Regions from separate parts of the Leptolyngbya sp. PL-A3 genome, predicted to be linked through region 1. Evidence: predicted binding sites of a transcription regulator. Region 1 holds the regulator's gene; the other holds the start of a gene.
What was found. Region 1 encodes NtcA, which controls nitrogen genes in cyanobacteria. Its sites were predicted from a motif close to TTTGTANNNNNNNNTACAAA; they were not measured.

Region 1 (4,052 bases):
TTTTTACAACGCTTTGCGCTTGAATCAGCCACGGTTGTTTTTGTGAGAGCCGCGCTCCGCGCGGCTCTCACAAAAACAACCAGATTTTAAGCGCTTGAAAAGCGCTGTAAGGGCGTAAAAACGACGATCGCACACACCCAAAAACCATACTCCATTCAGCCATGCCTTAAAACGATTCTGTACTAAAAAGGTCCTGTCCATTTTGGCGGGCTACCAGGTTCACCACAATCGGGTTAGGGCCACCCGTTAGGATCGGAGTTCTAGAGCGGGCTTGCACCTCGACCACACCACTCAGTTCTTGTAACGCCTGGAAAAAGCGACCGACTGTTTCGGGCTGCCCATCAGCGATTTGCAACTGGGTGTCGGTTAACACCCCGGCCTGACGCATGCGGAATTGAGCGGTGCGAATCAGAATATAGTATTGCTCGGTAAGCTGGGCTGCGGTGAGCCGCTCAGGGCTAAGATTGGAACTGGCCAACACGGCATTGCTGGGGAATAGCAACTCATTCAATGCTGTTGAAATAAAGACTTGAATACACGCTTCCCCTGCCAAAATACAGGGCTCTCCCACCACGTAATTACCCGCTGAGAGCACCTGCACGACGTATTCCTGGCGATCGCTCAATTGATTTAGCAAAGACTCCACCTGATTTGAGGTGACGGCTAACACCTGACGATCGACAGTGGTTGTACCCGGAATGAGCCGTAGCAGAGCGGCCCGGTTCGCGTTTTGGAGTAACTCCCGCACGACCTGAGGTGCACTATCGGGGTCAACAATTCGGACTAGATTCGCGCTCAACGGCTGGTTACGAAGCAATGCCACATTCCCCTGACGTAACCCCTGGAACTCGCGATCTAGATCTGCGATTGCCTGAGTCAAAATTGTGCGCTGAGTTTCCAGCGTACTCAACTGAGCTTCCCGTTCGGCAATCTGACGGTCGCGTTCGGCAATCTCCTGTTCGCGTTCGGCGATCTCCTGTTCGCGTTGGGCAATTTGCTGGTTGCGATCGCGCTGCAACTGGTTGATCTCGCTGCGTAACTGACGGGCCTGTTGCGTGACGCTCTGGAGCAGCCCGCGGGCCTCCTGGAAGCTGGCATCTACCTGTTGCAGCTGAGCTTCGGTGGAACTTAGACGTTGGCTCGTCTCCTTGAGCCGCTGCTCTCGAGCCTGGCTCTGGGCGATCGCCTGCTGTAACTCTCGATTTGTCTCCTGAAGCCGCCGCCGCGCCTGTTGCTGTTGTCTCAATGCCAAATCTCGCTCAGACTGAACCTCCTCCTGCTCCGTACGGGCCTGATCCAACTGTTCCCGAGCTGTCGCCAGGTCATCCTGAATCTGCTCCAGCTCAAAAACCCCTGTCCGTAGCTGATCACTGATCGCAAACAAGATACCAAAGGTCACCGCCGAAATCACGATACCCGTCAGGATAGTAATCAGGGTGGCCGTCTGCCGAGGCCGCAGGTTGAACAAACTGAGACGCGCTTTACCTACACGCATCCCAAGGCGATCGCCCACCGTGGCAATTACCGCCCCTAAAATCAAAATTGCTGCAATTAATACAAGCCCCGTGGTCATTCCCGGCTCTGTCTAATACAGCTACAGCCTACTGCATTCTGCTGAGTGTTTTGCGTGTAATTACGGGATGTGAAACGAGACTCTGTCAGGGAAGGGTGCAGTGCATCTTTCCTCAACGAAAAACAAAATTTTATGGAGGAGGGTTGTTTCACAGCCCTCCTCCATAAAATTGGGTTACGTAAACTGCTGGCTCAACGCCACCGGGTTGTAAACCGTAATTTTTTTCTTGTGGATTGAAATCATCTTGTCCGTCCGGAGTTCCCCAAGTAGGCGGGTAACGGTGACGCGGGTAGACCCGATGGCCTCGGCGATCGCCTGGTGCGACAACTTCAGGTCGATGGTGATCCCCTCCGGGGTCGGCACGCCAAAATCCCGGCAGAGAATGAGCAGGAAGCTGACCAATCGCGATCCCATATCCCGGTGGGCCAGGGTTTCAATCATCATTTCTGTTTGCAAAATCCGAGATGACAGACCCTTTAGCATCAACATAGATAGCTCTGGGTGCTCTTTCAAGGCTTTTTCTACCTGTTCGATGGGCACTGACAACAGTTCTGCGGGGGTAAAGGCGACAGCATGGTAAAAGCGATCGGCCCGCTGCCCAGTAATCAGTGACAACACACCAAACACACTATTTTCCCGTAGCAGCGCCACGGTGATCTCTTCCCCGGCTTCATACACCCGAGACAATTTGACTGCACCCTTCAACAAAAAGTACACACGCTCTGCCGGGTCTCCGGGGAAGAAGATGGTTTTGCCACGGTCGAAGGTCTCCACCATCGGCGGGAAAACACCACCACTTAATTGACGAAAGACATCCGCCAGAGGCTTATCTTGTGCCACAACCATTCCTCTCGTCCTGCCTAAACCGTAGTGAGGGGGCTAATCAAATCCTGCTTCAAGTCAGCAAAAGTTGACCGAATCATGACTTTAGAACACTTAAACTAACTTTAGAGCTAGTTTTTGTATCGAAAATTACGTTACAGAGCGAACTACCTCAAGTTACACCCCTGGTGCCCAAAAATATTGCCGTAGATTGGCTGCGATCGCATTATTTGCCAGAAGACAGAGGCCATAGACCTGAACCATGAGATTCACTTAATAGTGAATAATATCTCGTCAGAGTGTATTCTTTTATTAAAACTAAATTTTGAACGGATTAAATAACAATGAGCTATCTCTCCATAGCACTTTGTTATTTCATGTCTCTCCCAACCCAAAAATCAAATTTTGCTGCTGCTTTCTAGCGGCAAAATTAGGGCTCTGAATTGGGTGAAGTACGCAGCCAGTAGTAAAGGGAAAGGTTGGGCGTAAAGCACTCAACCTTTCCCTTTACTACTGGCTTGATGTGACAGCCAGAAAAGCGAGTTCCCGAAGTCTCCTCTCCGCCCCCTATCGCGACGATCCCTCTTTCTTGTATTCTGAAGGGCGCTTTATATTCCATACCTCCTCATTCCCATGCTGGATTTAACTGGAAAAAATGCCCTCGTAACTGGCATTGCCAATAACCGCTCCATCGCCTGGGGCATTGCCCAGCAACTCCACAAAGCGGGAGCCAACCTTGGCATCACCTATTTGCCCGACGAGAAGGGCCGTTTTGAAAAGAAGGTGGGAGAGCTGGTTGAGCCTTTGAACCCCTCTATCTTTGTTCCTTGTGACGTTCAAAACGAGGAGCAGGTGGTTGCCGCCTTCGACACCGTGCGCGACAAGTGGGGTCGTCTTGACATTCTGATTCACTGCCTGGCCTTTGCCAACAAAGAAGACCTGACTGGCGACTTTAGCAATGTCTCCCGAGGCAACTTCAATCTGGCGATGGAAGTCAGTGCCTACTCCCTGGTGCAACTGTGCCGGGCTGCCAAGCCTCTGATGACAGAGGGTGGCTCTGTCGTGACCTTGACTTACCTGGGCGGTGTGAAGGTCATTCCTAACTACAACATGATGGGGGTGGCAAAGGCTGCACTGGAAATGAATGTGCGCTACCTGGCCTCAGAGATGGGCCCCCAGAATATCCGTGTGAACGGCATTTCCGCTGGACCTATTCGCACTCTGGCTTCCTCAGCAGTCGGTGGCATTCTAGATATGATGCGTCATGTAGAAGAGGTTGCCCCTCTACGCCGCACAGTTACGCAAGAGGAGGTCGGAAATGCTGCAGCATTTCTGTGTAGCCCTCTAGCAAGTGGCATCACAGGCCAGATTATCTACGTGGATTCGGGTTACGAGATTATGGGGATGTAGGTGTTGAGACAGGGGGCCAAGGGAGCAGGGGAGCAGGGGGAATGGAGATAGATTCTAAATAGCTCGAGAATCTATTTCTAGAAGTGCGATCGCCCCCCATTGTCATACCTAACACCCATGCCCCCTGGAGGCTCTGCGCCTCCTAATTGGGACCGGCCATGCCGCTTTACAAAGCGTGCGGAATAATTGAACTAATGCTTTTTGGAAACTGATTTCTATGCAAACCCGCGATCGCCAATCCTCCGCT
Region 2 (4,052 bases), on a different contig from region 1:
TGAATGCCCTGACCGTTGGTGTTCAAACGGGCCAGAATGTACATGGGCACGGGCTTACCATCGGTCACTTTACCCGTGGTGATCAGGTAAGGCATGGGGGTGAGGATATGTGCCCCATCAATGCCGCCACCACCAGAGCCCAACACGATGTTGTCTCGGGTGGTGCCCCAGGAGGCTTGCTTCACCACGTTGACACCAGTCATGCCGTACTTGTCGAAAATTCCCTTTTCTTTAGCAATGATCAGGGGGGCAGAGTCGGTCAGCGCGATGAAGCCCAGGGTGGCGGTGGTAACTTCGGGGGCATCAATGGACGCGACGGGGCTGGAGGAAGAAGCTTCTGGAGAAGCACTGGAGGTGCTGTTAGACGAACTACAGCCGTGAATTAACATCGTCGCTGCGGCACTGGCCCCAGCGGTGATGAGAAAATTACGCCGCGATACCTTGGACATGAGTGAACTCCTGAAATTCGGTGAAAATGAACGAAAAAAGATACAGAACTCTGTTCCCAAGACGGGATGAACCCGTTTGAGACATCGAACGATAGGGTCGTGTCAAAGGTACTGTTGAAGTTCTCAGTCGCTCGTCAGGAGGCACCCGCGGGCTGAGCCGCAAAATGCTCCATCAACAAATCGCGTAATACGGGTCGCAACTCGTCACAAGGAATGCCCTTCATCACACAGGAGCCGAGGGCGGCATCTTTGCCTACCTTGCCTCCCATATAGATATCAACCGCTTCAACAGTCTGGCCATTCTTGCGAATCTTGGTGCCCATCAATCCAATGTCGGCTACTTGAGGTTGACCACAGGAGTTGGGGCAGCCTGTCCAGTGAATGCGGACAGGACGAGAGAGGGCCAGTTCCGTTTCTAGCTCGCGGATCAGGGCGATCGCCCGATTCTTGGTCTCAATCAACGCAAAGTTACAAAACTGTGCGCCGGTACAGGAAACGAGCGATCGCTCCAACCCGCCAGGCGAAACAGAAAACTTTTCTAACAATGGCTCTTGCAGCAGCGCTTCCACTCGAGAAGCCGGCACATGGGGGATGATCACGTTCTGCTCCAGAGTCAGGCGCAGTTCTCCGGCACCATAGACCTCTGCTAAGCGCGCCAGCTCAAACATATCGCTGGCAAAGAGACGGCCTACAGGGATGTGCAATCCCGCATAGTTCAGTCCCTCTTGCTTTTGGGGATAGACCCCAATGTGGTCCCGCTTTTCCCAATTGATTTCGTCTTCCTCAGCGGCAGTCAACAACGTCTGACCCAGGCGTTGCTCTAGCATTGAGCGGAAGGACTGAAGCCCAATTTCATCAATCAGCCACATCAGACGGGCTTTCTGACGATTTGCCCGGGGGCCGTGATCCCGGAAGACTTCCAGAATGGCGCGGCAGAGAGCTACGACCTCCTGAGGAGGTACCCAGGCATCGAGCGGGATCGCCGCTTCACAGCGTTTGGCCGAGAAAAAGCCTCCCACCAGCACGTTGAACCCCAGTTCTCCGGCTCGGTAGGCCGGCACAAAGGCAACGTCGTTAATTTCCGCGTGGATGGAGTTGTCGCGTCCACCTTCGATGGCGATGTTGAACTTTCGGGGAAGATTAGTAAATTCGGCATTGCCCTCGCCCCCATTGGTGATCATGTCTTGCACCTGTTGCACCAGGTCTCGGACATCCATTAACTCGCCTGCATCCAACCCAGCAACGGGAGACGCAGTGATGTTGCGAACGTTGTCCATACCCGACTGCACACTGGTCAGGCCAGCATCCTGCAGGCGGTTGAAAATATCGGGAATATCCTCTAAGCGAATGCCCCGCAGTTGCAGATTTTGCCGTGTGGTGATGTCAGCATTGCCATCATCGCCATAGCGCTGCACAATTTCCGCGAGAACTCTTAATTGCATGCTGGTCAAGATTCCAGCCGGCATCCGCAACCGTAACATGAACTTGCCAGGGGTCACCGGACGAAAAAATACCCCTAACCATTTGAGTCGGTGATCGCGATCGGTTTCATCCATCGCTTCCCAGCCGATCTCTGCAAACCGATCCAATTCGTTCTTGACCTGAAGCCCATCCTTCTCGGCCTTGAACTTTTCAAATTTATTCAGTGTTCCCTGCGGTGCAAGTGTGCCTGTCACGGTTCCACCTTTAGAGCTATCAACATAGGAAGCTAAAACCCTGATTGAATCTGGATTCTGGCGCAACCTGTTGATTTGTAGATTAAGGATCCCCGAGAAGTAATTTCGTAACAGTCGTTACAAATGTTCATCTTTTATGACGGTTATGCAGAATTTGCATGCAGGATTTGCATAATGCACCCTTTTTGGAGGCTGACAGGAGCCGATCGCCGATGCCCCTTTGCCCCTCTGCACAGTAGACTCGCTTTAACGTCCGCTATGAGAAATCCATGACGTTCTCCTCTTCCTATTCCGGCTCCTACACCGCTGCTGCCTCGGAGCCCCTACCTCTCAGCCTTGAAACGGCTTTAGAAAGCCTTCAATCTGAAGACTTTGCCCATCGCTGGGATGCTGCAAAAGTTATTAAGCGTTACGGAGAATTAGCGATCGCCCCCCTCCTCAACCTGCTTCAAGAGGCGGATGATGACGATGATCTGATGTGGTTTATCGTTCGTACCTTAGGGGAAATTGCTCACCCACTTGCCCTTCAAGCCTTGATACAAATTCTGCAATCCACCCATGCAGACGATATCCGTCAGGCCAGCGCCACAGCTCTGGCCCAGCATCCAGAGGCGGTATTACCTCAATTGGAGTTGTTGCTGAAAGATAAGCAGGGGCGATCCCATGCCATCCTGGTGCTGGTGCAAATGCATCATCCAAATGCGTTGCCTTTACTGCTGTCTCTGGCGAATGAGGCCGATACAGCAATCCGCGTCCTTGCCGTTGAAGCCCTCAGTTATAGCCATGACCCAATTGTGCTTCCCATTTTGAAGCAAGCGCTCACCGACCCCATCGCTGCAATTCGCCGTGCTGCGGTAGCCGGGTTGAGCATTTGGAAGGATGACCAAGCTCCCAAAGATCTAGTGGCGTTGATCGCTCCCCTGCTTAGAGATCTAAATTTAGAAGTGTGTCGTCAGGCAATTCTTACTCTGGGGCGGTTGGGGCATGAAGTGGCAATCGTCCCTCTAGATGAGGTATTGCGATCGCCCTACACTCCAGATTCCCTTCGCCCCGATGTGATTCGCAGCTTGAGTTGGATTGATCATCCTGCTGCTCTAGATTGCTTATGGCGCGAACTCTCAACAACTGCTGCCCCTGCCATAGCACAAGAGATTATCGCTATTTTGGGACGATTAACCGCAGCGCATCTGCATCCAACGGCAAATCAAATTCTGCTGGAGGCATTACAGAGTCATAATGCAGTTCTAAAAACAACAGAAGTACGACGGGCGATCGCCCATAGCTTAGGGCAATTGCGTCAACCCAATGCTTTGCAGCACCTCATTCATTTGTTGTTGGATGGCGATCGTAGTGTTCAACTTCACGCTCTTGCAGCTCTAAGAAATTGGCCTACTGCTTCCTTAAATGAAGCGATTCAGTATTTGCGACAGCAGGTTCAAGTTTCTTCTTCCTTAGAAACTGAATTGAATCAGCTTTTGGCAGAATGAAAGTCTCTTTATACAAAAGCGGTTTAGGCTGAACTCATCAGGATACGCCTGGTTTCTTCCCTCTGGTTCTGTTTCCCTGAAACTGCTTGAAAAGTCATTGAAAAGTTTGATTTTTCAAGTTCTTAGGAGATTTCTAGCAATGAAATTACCCCCCAGGATATTGGTGTTTTGCCCGCGAAGCGGGCAAAACACCAATATCCTGGGTAAATTCTTATGCAGAAACGTTCTTAGAACTCGAAAAATCAAACTTTTTAAGTGAGTTCTTAGGGAAGAAAATGACGTCTCACTAATGAATGATTCTCCAACGTGAGCGAGTTATCCCAGTACGGTGGGTTCTCTCGCCACATCATGATGAGGTCAAAATTTCCTGTTGAGAGATAGATATCAAATGTGAAGGGTAAGCAGCAGCACTATCTAGCAGCGGGCTTAACTTGAAAAAC

Region 2: the regulator NtcA is predicted to act here: its motif matches at 2,230-2,249, upstream of NDI52_RS14145 (ferredoxin--nitrite reductase).

Annotation. Positions count from the first base shown of each region.
Region 1 is NZ_JAMPLB010000012.1:90,586-94,637, forward strand. Features, by position in the region: gene NDI52_RS11865 (DUF3084 domain-containing protein) at 167-1,573, opposite strand; gene ntcA (global nitrogen regulator NtcA) at 1,748-2,419, opposite strand; gene fabI (enoyl-ACP reductase FabI) at 3,029-3,805, shown strand; gene hisB (imidazoleglycerol-phosphate dehydratase HisB) at 4,023-4,052, shown strand, end outside.
Region 2 is NZ_JAMPLB010000016.1:64,076-68,127, forward strand. Features, by position in the region: gene NDI52_RS14140 (ABC transporter substrate-binding protein) at 1-449, opposite strand, end outside; gene NDI52_RS14145 (ferredoxin--nitrite reductase) at 584-2,125, opposite strand; gene NDI52_RS14150 (HEAT repeat domain-containing protein) at 2,395-3,612, shown strand.